One region of the Paenibacillus sp. FSL R5-0636 genome, then DNA from elsewhere that is predicted to be linked to it. Evidence: riboswitches for the same ligand, from Rfam matches in the RefSeq annotation. Region 1 holds a riboswitch; each other region holds the start of a gene.

Region 1 (4,719 bases):
GTCATAATGACTAGCGGTCTAGCATCTTCCTGCCCGCATAACGCTGCTTGGCGCCGCAGCAGATGGAAATATTGCGAAGCGGTAGTCAGATTAGCGACTGTCCAGTTCTCCTCAGCGGATAGCTGCAAGAACCGTTCCAGCCTACCGCTGGAGTGCTCAGGTCCCTGTCCTTCGTAGCCATGCGGCAGCATGATGACGAGATTGCTGCGCTGTGTCCATTTGGCGCGTCCAGCCGCAATGAACTGGTCAAAAATAACCTGACCCGCATTGGCGAAATCACCATACTGTGCTTCCCAGATTACGAAGGTTTCCGGTGCGAACACATTATAACCATATTCAAAGCCTAATACTGATGCCTCTGACAATGGACTGTTGTATACGCCAAAGGAGGCACGGGAATCGCTTAGCTGATGTAGCGGAGAGAATAAATCTCCTGTTTTACTGTCGTGCAGCACCAGATGGCGATGTGCGAAGGTTCCGCGTTGGGCATCTTGACCGCTCAGTCGGATGGGCGTCCCATTTTTCAAAATGGTAGCGAAGGCTAACGTTTCAGCCAGTGCCCAGTCGACCTTTTCACCCTCATTCAGTGCATCTTTACGACGTTGTAAAATGCGCTCCAGCTTCGGATAAACCTGGAATCCAGCTGGAACCGTCAACAGTTCACGATTGATCTCCTGCAGGCTGGAGATGGATACCGCTGTAGTGTTTGCCGCTGCGCGGTCCGTTTGTAGAGGAATGAAGGCTTTGGGTTCTTTTTTCTTATGATTGCCTTCCTTCATATTATCGTACGCACGCTGCAATACGCTTTCTGCTTCAGCATTCATCTTTTGTACGTCTTCGGCGGTAAGAACCTTTTCGTTTTTCAGTCTCTCTGCATAAACCTTGTAGACGGTCGGATGATTGCGAACCTTGCCGTAGACAATAGGTTGTGTGGTTTCAGGATCATCCATTTCGTTGTGACCATGACGGCGGTAGCCGATGAGATCAATTACGAAATCTTTTTTGAATTGATGGCGGTATGCGCTAGCTAAACGTACGGCTGCTACGCAGGCCTCTGGGTCATCAGCGTTGACATGGACTATCGGGATTTCATACCCTTTGGCGATGTCACTCGCATAATGCGTAGAACGGGAATCTTCACTTTCAGTCGTAAAACCAATTCGGTTATTAACAATGATATGGATCGTCCCACCATTTTGATAACCTTGAAGTTTGCCGATATTAAGCGTTTCTGCAACAATTCCTTCACCTGGAAAAGCAGCATCACCATGCATCAGCACCGCCATAGCTTTACTGGTATCAATCTTCGGCAATCCTGCAGTGCTCCGGTCTTCTTGTGCGGCACGAGTGAAACCTTCCACGACAGGATTGACGAATTCCAAGTGACTTGGGTTATTCGCTAGTGTTATTCTTGTGCGTACGGTTTCTCCTTCACGGACAGCACGGTCTGCACCGAGATGGTATTTCACATCACCTGTCCAGCCATAGTTAATGCCTGTGGAGCCTTCGGAAGGGAAAAGCTCCTTGTTCGGAGAATGATGAAACTCTGAAAATATGATATCATAAGGTTTGCCCAAAATATGTGCAAGAACGTTGAGGCGACCGCGATGCGCCATGCCCATCAAAATATGCTCTGCACCGTCATGTGCAGCAGCGCGTACGATTTCGTCTAACATCGGCACAAGAGCATCATTGCCTTCAAGACTGAAACGCTTCTGACCTACAAAAGTCTTGTGGAGGAAGGTTTCAAATTGCTCTACCTGAATCAGGCGGTTCAGGAGCTCTTTGCGTTCTGTATTATTCAGGGGTGCTGGTGAGCTGGTGGATTCTGCCTGTCTATTTAGCCATTGCAGTTCTTTTTCTTCATGCACATGCCCGAATTCATAGGCGATAGTCTTGGTGTATGCCTGACGCATACGTTGCACGGCATCCCACCCGGTATGCACATCATTCGGCGCATTTTCCCATATAAGCGTGGCAGGTAGTGCAATCAGGTCTTCGCGGGTCAGCCCATAGGTTTCAGGCTCAAGATATTTTGCCATGGGATTCTGATCGCGTACCAGCGGATCAATTTCAGCGGCCATATGGCCATATATACGAATATTGGCGATTAGCTTGGAAGCTCTTACTGCTTTTCTAAGCCATTCGGTGTCTCCCGAGATGCGCGGCTGAGGAGCCGGTTCGCTATCCGGAGTTAGGGGAGGGGGTCCCGAATTTGTAAAAAGCTCGCGATAATTATTTTCTACGGTGGAGGGATCTTTCACAAACTGTTCATATCTTTCTTGAATGTAGCCTAAATTGGGTCCGTAATACTTACTCCAAATGGATTCGTTATAGGGCTCTTTGGCTGCCATGAATACATCCTCCTTAACGGATGAACTCCATACGTGACATTTTGTGTCAACGCTTACTGGAGCTGTGATGATTGCGGTTTCATTTCTCATCTTATTGTGCTACTTTCAGCCACTGTAATCAATTCATTCTTTCGTCCAATACGTTCGCAAAATGGTATAGGTTAGCTTGTTCTAATGAAAAGAAGGGTGTTTCTTCTCATTACCCATTCTAAAGGCCTATTAAAATGATTCTATTATCCTTATTTTTAACTATTAGGTCAGTAAATATTTATTTTGCTAGTACAATTTATTTTATGTAACGGACGAGTATCGTGATAATCGGACAAGATCTTTGAAAAAAAATCTTTTATTTTTCGTTTTTAAAATAGAAAGTAACCAGGAATCGACACACTTTTCCGCTTTCTTTTTGTATAATGTTATTGCAGATAGTAATATTATAGTTTTTTAAGCAGATCCTTTCGTGAAAAGGGTCCAGTAAAAGGTAAACTTGCCGAAAGGCAGGGGCACAAAGTCGCGGGTCTAAGGTAGAGATACTATGACAGCCGGATTGCCTGGGGACGTAAAATCTTAGGGGGAGATTTTTTGGAAAAGTCCAACCAGGGTAGCAACAGAGAACAGCAGTTTATTGATCTGGATCAAGAGTGGGTACATTTATTATTAGCAGCTAAGAAGGCTGGCATTAAGGCAGATGAAATCCGCCAGTTCTTTCATGAGAAAACTGTGCAGATCGTGCAGTAATACATTAGAGGGGTTACATATCGAAAAAGGGCACAGCGGTTCTTCGCTGTGTCCTTTTTCGATATGATTTAGTAGAAGAGAGGATCGTACCAGATTAGTAGGAAGTATTAATCCTTTTGATCGAGCTTCCATTTCTGATAGTCCAGAAATTCTTTGAATTCGCGTTTGCTAATGCCTGAGTCCATAGCTTCCTGCACCAATCGGAACCATTCCGAATCTAAATGTGATTCCTCTGCATCATTTGGTTCTCCATAGAGTAGGGCATGAATGGATACCTGAAGCGCGTCAGCGATCTTTTCGATAAACTGGATGGATGGATTGGATTGGATGTTTCTCTCCACGTTGCTAAGATACGACTTAGCCACATCTGCTCTGTCCGCAAGCTCAGATAGGGAGAAACCCTTGTCTAGGCGGAGCTGCTGGATACGTTGGCCCATATTCTGTGGCACTATGCTGACGCCCCTCCGTAATTTTTGTTATTAGTATAGCAAATATCAATAAATCGGACAAAGTTTATTGTAAAGAGAAGAGCAGCAATCTGCTTATCCGTGGCCGGATTCAGGATCTGCTGCTCTTCGAGTATTTTATTAAATTACTTTATTGATCTTAGTAGTCTTTTTTCGCACCTTGTTTAGCTACGAAATCCCAAGTCAGTGTTAAGCTATCGCCTTGGAAAATATTTTGATCTTGGTTATTTTCCACAAATTCGAATTGGACGGAGAAGCTGTCATTGGTACCGGCTTTAATACCGGATGCTTCGGTAAAGAGTTGATCCCAACCTGTATTTTTTACGAGATCCGGATGCTGACTTTTTAAAGCAGCAAGTGTAGTCTCATAAACTACATTTTCAGGAGAGACGATAGGTACTCCTTTATCATTATTTCTAAGGAATTTAACTTTAATGAACTCGGCTAAATCCAGGTAGTTATCTCCTTTAGCATCCGTGATTTGAGTCGATGTATTCAGAATGATAGATCCGATATCGAGCGAACCATCGTTTTTCAATTTGAAGGATTTAGTTACAGTATCACCTGGTTTCAGGTTAGGAATATTAACGATGACAGAAGGGTCGGAGTTCAGATCGAGTGTACCCGCTGCGAATGTAGCTGTGCTTTGCGCAGTGTCGCTAAAGTATGCGAAGGTTCCTCCGCCGATTAATGATAAACCCAGTGCTGCAGATGCTACGCCAAGACCCAATGTTTTCTTGATACCCATAATAAAATTCCTCCTCAAATTTGTGTTTGAATTTTTTATAAAATTTATATATTGTATCTTCCGGTTCGTAAGCGGAAGTGGACAATCAACTTAGGGCTGTGTTTCTGTTGGGGACGGTGAGGCTGGCAGTAGGGCAGCATTTTTCTTTTCTAATGCAGCTACAGCCTTCCAAGAGGTATACAGAGCATAGAGCAGAAGCATCAAGCCAGGCACGATCATGAGGACTACACTTCCAGCTTTGGAAACCGCGAAATTCATAGCGTAACCGACATAGGGTACAGTGACCCCGGTATACTGAGCTACAACATTCGCAGAACTGGTAGGGTTCATGTCGGGTGCGTCGTTGTTATCGCCTTTAGTGCGATAAACAGCTTCACCAGTAGCGTTATTGACGGTCGCTTCTACAATCCGG
Region 2 (4,719 bases), 2.7 Mb from region 1:
CGCCGAGCATCATGAAACAACCATCACCTGTAATGCAGAGGACAGTTTCTTCAGGAGCTGCAACTTTTGCACCAATAGCCATGCCGATCGAATTACCCATGCAAGCAAAATAAGCATCAAAAACAAAGCTGCCCGGTTTCTTAACCTTGTACCATTTTGCAGCGTGGAATCCATGGCTTCCATCATCAACGAAAATTGAATTATTATAAGGGATCAAATCACTTAAAGTGCTCATTACTGAAGCCAGTGAAAGATTCTTGAGGGTTGGAAGCTCTTCTGAATAATCAGCATCGGCCAAAGCCTCACGTTTGGTGATTGTGCTGGGGTCAATATGATTTAGGCAGTGCACCAAATTATCGCGCAGGTCCCCAGTGACCGGTATCGTTTTGGACAATAGGATTTTTCCGACAAAGGTTGGATCAATATCAAATTGAATTAAAGTTGCTGGATGATTCTCCCGTTTAAGATTACAGATGGTCATATCACTTAAACGTGATCCAAGCACTATAAACAGATCGCTTTTATTCAATAAATCATCCCCGTGGGTCGAACCGCCAACGCCAATAGGACCATGATAGAGCGGGTGATCCCAGACTATAGCCCCTTTTCCACCAGGAGATGTTACTACAGGAATATTAAAAGTTTCTGCGAGTTGAACAAGCTCTTTATGTGCTCCGGAGCGGTTAATTCCTTTACCCGCAATAATCAAAGGATTCTTAGCAGCTTGAATAGCATCGATGACTCTATCGATATTTGCTTGACTAATTAGAGACTCTCTTTCAGGGATTACAATATTGCATTCTTCCAATACTTCAGTTTGTACATCAAAAGGAATACAAAGATGAACAGGACCCCGTTTGGCCAGGGCCACAGAAATCGCATGATTAAAAATAGTACCAAAGTGATCCCCACGTTCAACCAATTTACTGAACAAGGTGGCAGGTCTGAACATATCAGCTAAATCAGCCAGAAAAGAGGTGGAGTCCTGACATTGAGGAATTCCAAGCTCTGTAATGGATTGGTGGCCAGTAATAAACAGGACAGGTAGGTTGTTAGCTTTCGCATGAGCTGCTGCTGTGAGCAGGTTAGTTCCACCAGGACCAGAAGTACCAAATGCTACGCCTAGGTTACCCGTTTTCAGCGCATACCCTGCTGCTTCGAATCCGGAGCTTGCTTCATGTCTACCGGGAATAAATTCAATACCGTAATCGACCATCTTTAGAACTATTGGACAAATCGATTTGCCAATGATCCCAAAAGAATGGGTGACTCCTAGGTTACGTAGTGCTTCCGCCATGTAATCTGCGACTGTCTTCAAAAGAAACACCTCACAAGTTTTTTGATATATATTAGTTATTAATCTACCGAATAGATACGATAGATCAATATACTCAAAAAGTAAAAACCTGTGCTCTATAGTAAGCACAGGTTGGTGGCATAAGGCGCCGCTAAGACTGAACAATAGTTCAGCCGTCCTGGTTCCTCTGCAACCTGGCAATCATGGCCTCAAACGAAAAAATGAGGCTGTAGATCCATGGTTTTGCGTCATCCTCTTTCGAGGATTTTGCCAATATTAATTTATAGTTGATAAGAATAATTTTCCTTTACAATATATTCCTCATTAATTTTTGTCAACATAATCCGCTAAAAAAACTCGAAATTTGACGAAAGTCTTGTCCAAGAGATGAAGTTTTGCCTCGCGAAAAAAACTGCCACCTAAGACTCAGCTTAGGTGGCAGTTGATAGTTTTGAACTAGAATTTAAAGATATGAATGGTTTTTTGCAGATTAAATACGGCCTGGGTCATTTTTTCCGTTTCTTCTGCAACAGACTGCAGGGCATTAATCTGTTCATTCATAGCCGCCGATACCTCTTCAGTGCCTGCAGCGGTTTCTTCGGTGATTGCTGAGATATTCTCAATTGCACTGGAAATTTTCAAGGCACTTTCTAGCATAAGATCACTCTCCGCAGAGAATGAAGAGATTTGCTCGGTAATGTACTGCACGCTTTGTACAATTTGTGCGAAAATATGGGCAGATTGAGTGATCATTTCATTCTGAACCTGCACAACCTCTTCATTGATGGCGATATTATCGATGGCTTGTTTAATATCTGACTCAATGCTGCGGACCAAACCGAATACTTCTTTTGTGGAAGCCGTAGATTCCTCAGCAAGCTTGCGAACCTCTTGAGCGACAACGGCAAAACCCCGACCATGCTCTCCGGCACGAGCAGCTTCGATGGAGGCATTGAGTGACAGCAGGTTGGTCTGCTCAGCGATCTCTGTGATGGTCTTGGTGATCATCGTAATCCCGCGGGCATTTTGTGAGAGAGCTTCAATAGTATCAGCCACTTTTTGTGTAGCCTCTATGTTTTTACGCATGCCTTCAGCCTGTGTATCTACGGATTGGCGCCCTTGCTCAACAAGTTCTAAGGTATGTATTGAACGTCTGTTCATTTCTTTGGTGGAGTTCGTATAATTGGATACTTTGGTCTCAATGTCTTTAATGGATTCTGTCATATCAGCGATATCCGTAGATATTTCATTTGCACCAAGAGCGAGCTCGGTAGAAGAAGAGGCTACTTGTGCCATAACAATTTTCAGGTTCTGGTTCTTATCTTCGATTCCGCGGCTTGCATCCATTACTTGACGGGTGATCTGCGATGCATCGGTCAGAATCTTCTTGAGCTTATCAATCATTGTGTTAAAGGAGCGGCTTACGTCACCCATTGAACCATTTTCGTCCGCTCTGCTAGTGAAATCCCCCTTCGAAATACTGTGAGATACATTAGCAATATCATCAAAAGATGATGTAAGCGTTCTCTCCACGAAGCGAGCAACAGGTAAAGTCAGACCTGCAAGAACAACTACTAGTATAATTCCTACGAGAAATTGACCTAGAATCATTAACGTAACTAAGACAGGAATAGCAAACAGTGCGGCAACGAGGTAACATCCGGCAACAATTCTTTGTTTTAACGGAAGTTTGTGCATCCAGCTCATTGGTAAAATGTCCCCCTTATTAAATTTTATGTAATGGTGTTATTATAGGGGATTTATAGGTCATTGGTCTATAGAGAAGTGTCATAAATCTTCTTTAAGTAGTAGATATTTAGAATTCATGTCAAAATTCCTCATATATTGTGGAAATTGTTTTAATAGCAGACTTTACCATCCCTACTAGTTCGGTAGGAGCTAAAACAATAACTGAAGGAGAAAAAGAGAGTACGATACGACAGGCAGATTCTATAGTATTAAACTCGGCCTCTACGTTCATCCACCCAGTATTAGCAGAGGGTTCTACTAAAGTTATAGTTACATATCTTTCACGTTGTAATTCTTTAAGAATAGACTCATTCACCTTTAATTTCACTACATATTTTGGCAGAGCTGCTTTAAAAGCTAAAGTCGACTGTTCCCAGTAGCTTTTTAAATCAAAAGTCTCAGGTCTGACAAATGATTCATTAGTTGCTTCAGCTTGTATTAATCTTGACACGCGAAAAGTCCGCATTTCACCCTCGGTTCGTGCCACTACATACCAAACTCCACGTTTTGCGACTAACCCAAGAGGTTCAATAAAACGTTCCTTCGTCTCGTCATTCCATGGGTAAGTGATCTTTACTTTACGATCTTCCCAAACAGCTTCCTGCAGGATAGATAGGAACGGATAGGTCTCGTCGGAAGGGTGCCAGCTGGCACCATCAATATGGATGCGCTGGCTTAGGTAACTGGCTGGATTATTCGTCCTAGATGGCGAAGCAGCCTCCAGCTTGAGTACGGCAGAAGAAAAGTCGTTTTGTATACCCAGATCTTTTAAAATCGAGGAGTCTGCGGACAGCAGCAGAGTAGCAATCTCTGAGGGCTTCATACCCGTTAACGAGGTTCGGTATCCTTCCGTGAGCATCCAGCCCCCTTCGCGTCCCCGTTCGGCAAGAATCGGTATTCCTGCTGTACATAAGGCTTCCATATCTCTAAACACAGTTCGTTCAGACACTTCTAAGGTCTGGGCTAGCTCACGGGACGTCATCTTTCCACGATTTTGCAGCAAAAGTAAGATGGATAACAAACGATCGGCTCTCATTAAGGGAACATTCCTCCTCCTAATAAATGTTAGTCAGTTCTTAATTAATTATTATATTATATATGTCAGTTGATGTCATATTAAAGAATTATACTTATATAAGGTAAGGATTAAATACAGAACATTTAGAGAAAAACAAGTGTAGAAAGGATTGAGAACATGACTTTAAAAGGAAAAGTAGCATTGGTCACCGGGGGCAGCAGAGGTGCTGGTAGAGGAATTGCATTGGAGTTGGCAAGGAAAGGTGCATTCGTTTATATTACGGGCAGAACGACAGAGGCTTCTGGCACAGAGCATAGCAAGCGGAGCATTGATAACGTACTTAGGGAAATAAAAGCAGAGGGAGGGTCCGGCAGCGCCATACGATGTGATCATACAAAAGATCAGGAGACAGAGGCAGTCATTCGCCAGATTGCTTCAGAGCAAGGGCGGCTTGATGTTTTAGTCAATAATGTATGGGGCGGGAATGACTTGCCTATTGAGCAGAAGTCTTTTTGGGAGCTTCCTACAGCGCACTGGGATAATATGTTTAATGCGGGTGTGAGGGCACAATTGGTAACAAATTATTTCGCAATACCTTTAATGCGCGAGGCAAAAGCTGGCGGTCTAATCATCCATACAACCTTTTGGGATCATT
Region 3 (4,719 bases), 590 kb from region 1:
TTCTAGCAGCGGATTGCTCTCAAACACGACATCTGGCGTTTCAATAAGTCCTTTTCCGTCAAAATTATATTTCATGAATGGATCTCCTTTGTAATTTGTATTGGCATCAAGCCTATGTGACAACGTTACGATAGAATATAACAGGATGATGATTTATTATCAGTATGTTGGCATACAAAACTATGGAATGTGTTAGAAAGGAATAATGAGATGGAAGCTTCTTTTTGGACTGGCACTCGCTTTTTTCAAGGTTTACCCTCGGAGAAGATCGAGGCGGTCTCAGGATTATTCACTTATAAGGCATATTCTAAGGGGACCCTGGTGTTTGCAGAATCAGATCCGGGGGATTATGCCTACATTATCTATTCGGGGATTATAAGGGTGTACGCTACCACGAAAGGGAAAGAGCATACCGTAGATCTTTTTGGAAAAGGCGATTTCTTTGGCGATCTGGAAGTGATCCATCCCTCCAATATAAGAGTGCTGTCTGCGGTGGCTATGAATGATACTGTATTATTTGAGATTAAACATGAGCTTTTTAAGCAGATGCTTGCCGATTACCCGTTGATTAAGGAGCAATTGATGCTGCTGCAAATGGACCGTTTATTTTTATCGAATCGGTTATTACATGAAATGAAATTTCATGATGCGAGAGCGCGTGCGATATTTACGCTGAGAAGACTATACCAAAGATTTGGAGTAGAGGAGCAAGGCAAACAGAGGATTGATCTTCGATTGACCCATCAGCAGTTCGCGGATATGATCGGAACGTTAAGGGAGACGGCTACCCTTGTGCTTAAAGATCTGCAAGAGCAAAAGATTATTGAGATTCAACATCAGCAGATCACCGTGTTAGACGCGACATATTTACTGGAGTATACGGATTTCGATTGAGAAGAGCCGTTCCGGGATCTTTTTCAGAGAATCGATTATTAAAGGGGTTATGAATATGGCTTGTAATCATTGTGTAGTAAGAGAGCTGAATTTTCAAATCAAGGCTCATGGTGAGCTTAATCTTAGGGTTTTACCTGAGGTTATTCATCACTTGAGTAGAAGTAATACGATACATAAGGTAGAAGAAAATGTGATTACGATTAAGGAAGCTGAAGCGCGAGATCTTCTAGATTTCTGTAACGATCATATGGAGTCCGGGAAAATTGAATTTCGTATAGATGACCAAGCATGGAGACCTCTATCCGAGATGTCTACTGTAATGGATATGAAGTGGATTGATGAGGTTATCACTAAGGGTCTTGTTACTTGTTACTTCCAACCGATTGTGAACGTAAGGGAAGAGATTTTTGCATACGAGCTTTTATCGAGATTTAAAAAAGAAGATGGATCCCTTATCTATCCTAATGAGATCTTTGCGGCAGCACGGAATCGTGGGCGTTTATATGCTTTAGACCGGTTATGTAGAATGACTGCCGTAAAATATGCTGCGCCCTTAAATAAAAAAACGTTTATTAATTTTATCCCTACATCAATTTACGCTCCAGAGTTCTGCTTAAGATCAACCGTTGAACTGGCCAATCAATTAGGCGTCGACCCCTCTCTTTTTGTCTTTGAAGTTGTTGAGACGGAGAAAGTGGATGATCTCGCTCATTTGAAAGCTATTTTGACATATTACAAGGATCGGGGATTTGAATACGCTTTAGATGATGTTGGTGAGGGCTTCAGCACGATCGAGATGTTATTGGAGCTTAAACCTCATTACATGAAGTTAGATATGAAATATGTTCAAGGCGTGTCCAGTGATCCGAACAAACAGAAAATAGCTAAACAATTTTTAGAAAAGGCTTTAGAAATCCAATCTGTTCCTTTAGCAGAAGGTGTGGAGTTTAGAGAGGACTTTGAATGGCTTAAGCAGAGTGGTTATCAGTTGTTTCAGGGATATTTATTTGGAAAGCCTGATCCTATTCCCAAACAGTAATCCTAATGAGTATATATCGGTCCAGAGGATGAGATGAATTTCAGGTCAGAGTCTGAGTACAGCCAACCCCCGGGGTTGTATAATTTAGGTAATTTGAAAAGGGGGACGGGATGGATATGAAATGGCATCAATTTGTAACGCGCTGGGCGGATTCTAGGGGCTTTGATGGACGAGAAATTGATTATCAATGGCCTTCTCCCTCATTTCCGGTCATCAGTATTCGTAGTAATTTAGGGCGATACTCAGGTCAAAAGTATGGTCATGGAAGTAAACCCCGTGTAAAGACAGCTGTTGGTTTAATCGCTATTGGAGATGTAGCTGTCGGATTGATTTCCATAGGTGCGATAAGCGTGGGCGTACTTTCCTTAGGAGCAATATCACTGGGAATGTGGTTAGCGATTGGAGCAATAGCACTTAGCTGGCTTGGCTTCGCAGTGGGAGCGATTGCGATTGCAGGAGTGGCTGTAGGAGCGATCGCAATCGCGGAAAAAGCGTTGGGGGCCATCGCCATAGGGGATACGGCGTTTGGTGCGATAGCGATAGGCAGGATCGCTGGGGGTGCCATAGCTATCGGACAATGGGCATATGGTGTAATCGCAGTTGGCGAACATGGTTTCGGATTAATTCCCATCACGGGCGATGTGTGGAATTGGTTCCGGCGTTTGTTCGGATCGGGGAGTTAATTAGACCTCCAGTCCTAAAGGATCCCATTCTCTTCCGGGATAGTCGATAAATAATATCTATCACATGAGAAAAACTAATTGCAATTACCTATACTCATTTCATACCAATTAATCATGCGATCAGATCTAGGCTTATGTTACTCTTTGAATGTATTCGAAACTTCATAGGCAAACCTATGGAAATGTAGGGACGCAAAGCTATAGGGACTAAGGTTATCATAACTATTGTCAGCCAGCTGCCAAAGAGTGTGTAACGCTTTTTGTTAAAATATAAGAAAGTATAAGTTATACACCTATACTTAATATCTTATATTTCTCGCTTAAACGCTTACCGTCCTTATAAGGACGCCGAAGACGTTTATGCTTGTTAAGGTTTAATAAAAATTAAGTCTTAATTTTTAGGCGACTTTATACGCAATCAAGCTACTCTTTTGGGGTAGTTTTTTTTGTGCCCATTTTTGGGCACTGGAGAGATTCATATGACATCTGGGGGTAAGAAGAGATGAAGAAAATGATTGCGATCGCTACATCGGCGGCCATGTTGGCCAGTTTTTCGAGTGAGGCAGGTTATGCTTTAGCAAGTGAGGCAAGCAAGGTAAATGTAACAAAAACAGTCGCGCAAAGTAAGGTCAACTTATTAAGCAACGCTTCGGTTATTCCGTTTGAGCTGTACGGCAAGGATGTTCTAAATGCCTATAATGAGGTTTTTAGAATGAATCCAGCAAATATTAAAACCATCACAAATAACGGTGGCAACTACTCAGGCTCACCTATAGCTAAGGCTATGGATGGGGATATGAGCACGCATTGGGAGACTGGCAAACCGAATAGTTCAACGTTTACGAATGAGGTTGTGTTTGTTTTCAATGAGTCCACTGAATTAAATAGAATGGTCTATGCCGCTAGGCAATCTGGTGCTAGAGGTAAAGGTTTTGCTCAAGAATTTGATATCTATGGCTCCACTACCGATGCGGGTGATTTCACACTCGTGTCTTCTGGAGAATATACAGGCTCAACCGGTGATGTAGTGGAGATTCAGTTCGCACCTACGGCTTTTAAGAGACTTAAATTTGTCTTCAAAAAAGCGAACCAAGATTGGGCGAGTGCGGCTGAGTTTTCTTTTTATAAAGAGGATAGTGTCTCTGCTAAAATGAAAAATTTATTTACAGATGATACCTTGAGCCAAGTTAGTGCTGCCTTTAATACGACAGAGAAATTAACAGCTTTAGAGAATGAAGTGCAGGCACATCCACTGTATACGCAGTTTAAAGAAGAGATAGAGAATGCAAAGATCCTTTTGGAGAACCATCAGGTAGACGCAACGGCAGCCAAGGTTTCGAAGCTAAAAGGGTATGGTACAGCCTATGAAAATGCCTATAGCCAAGCTTATAGAATGCCAAATGCAAACGTATCAAAAGTAACGGTGAACGGTGGAAGCTACCCAGGTACGAAGCCTGAATATATGCTGGATGACCAGCCCACTACGCATTGGGAAACGAACAAAAACAATGATGCAAGCTTCACGAATGAAGTCGTGTTTGAACTAGCGCAAGCGGAAGTGCTGGACAGAGTGGCTTTTTTGGCTAGAGATAACCGCAAAGGATTCCCAGAGGCTTTTGAAATCTATGCATCAGAGACGAGTAAAGGAGAGACCTTCCAACTTGTATCTAGCGGAACCGCGATTAGTACCAATGATTTTCTGGAATTTAAATTCGAACCGACGAAGTTTAAAAGATTAAAATTTAAGTTCACAAAAGCTAATATTAACAGACCTTTTGCGGCTGAATTTAGATTTTATACAGAAGATAAAGTAAGCGAAGCTGTAAATGGTATTTTCACAGATGGAACGATGAGTGCGGTTGTGTCTGCTTATAATAACGTTGCAAAAATCAATGAATTGGAGGAAGCGGCAAAAGTACATCCGCTCTATCCAATCCTTAAAGATTCATTGGAACTAGCTAAGAAGCTGGTTAATGGCGAGGTTCAAATCGAAGGTACCATCATAGAGGCGGAGCAGCGTGGAGATATGAAAAAACATGCTCAGCAAAACCTGAGAATAGGCTTCGGCACGAACAACCAGCCTACAGGACTTGCGGCAATGCC

What was found. Region 1 has a riboswitch for cyclic di-GMP ahead of MKX34_RS01900 (anti-repressor SinI family protein). Riboswitches for the same ligand answer to the same signal wherever they lie in the genome.
Region 2: another riboswitch for cyclic di-GMP. It lies ahead of MKX34_RS21880 (thiamine pyrophosphate-binding protein); the one in region 1 lies ahead of MKX34_RS01900 (anti-repressor SinI family protein).
Region 3: another riboswitch for cyclic di-GMP. It lies ahead of MKX34_RS31415 (NPCBM/NEW2 domain-containing protein); the one in region 1 lies ahead of MKX34_RS01900 (anti-repressor SinI family protein).

What each region holds. Positions count from the first base shown of each region.
Region 1 covers NZ_CP150232.1:429,780-434,498, forward strand. Annotated here, with positions in the region: gene MKX34_RS01895 (2-oxoglutarate dehydrogenase E1 component) at 1-2,354, opposite strand, end outside; cyclic di-GMP riboswitch class I at 2,825-2,909, shown strand; gene MKX34_RS01900 (anti-repressor SinI family protein) at 2,937-3,092, shown strand; gene MKX34_RS01905 (helix-turn-helix domain-containing protein) at 3,200-3,529, opposite strand; gene MKX34_RS01910 (TasA family protein) at 3,699-4,307, opposite strand; gene MKX34_RS01915 (signal peptidase I) at 4,398-4,719, opposite strand, start outside.
Region 2 covers NZ_CP150232.1:4,789,041-4,793,759, reverse strand. Annotated here, with positions in the region: gene MKX34_RS21880 (thiamine pyrophosphate-binding protein) at 1-1,327, opposite strand, end outside; cyclic di-GMP riboswitch class I at 1,483-1,579, opposite strand; gene MKX34_RS21875 (HAMP domain-containing methyl-accepting chemotaxis protein) at 1,754-3,004, opposite strand; gene MKX34_RS21870 (YafY family protein) at 3,126-4,082, opposite strand; gene MKX34_RS21865 (SDR family NAD(P)-dependent oxidoreductase) at 4,242-4,719, shown strand, end outside.
Region 3 covers NZ_CP150232.1:6,894,172-6,898,890, reverse strand. Annotated here, with positions in the region: gene MKX34_RS31435 (leucine-rich repeat domain-containing protein) at 1-75, opposite strand, end outside; gene MKX34_RS31430 (Crp/Fnr family transcriptional regulator) at 211-894, shown strand; gene MKX34_RS31425 (EAL domain-containing protein) at 1,046-1,933, shown strand; gene MKX34_RS31420 (hypothetical protein) at 2,044-2,616, shown strand; cyclic di-GMP riboswitch class I at 2,774-2,860, shown strand; gene MKX34_RS31415 (NPCBM/NEW2 domain-containing protein) at 3,119-4,719, shown strand, end outside.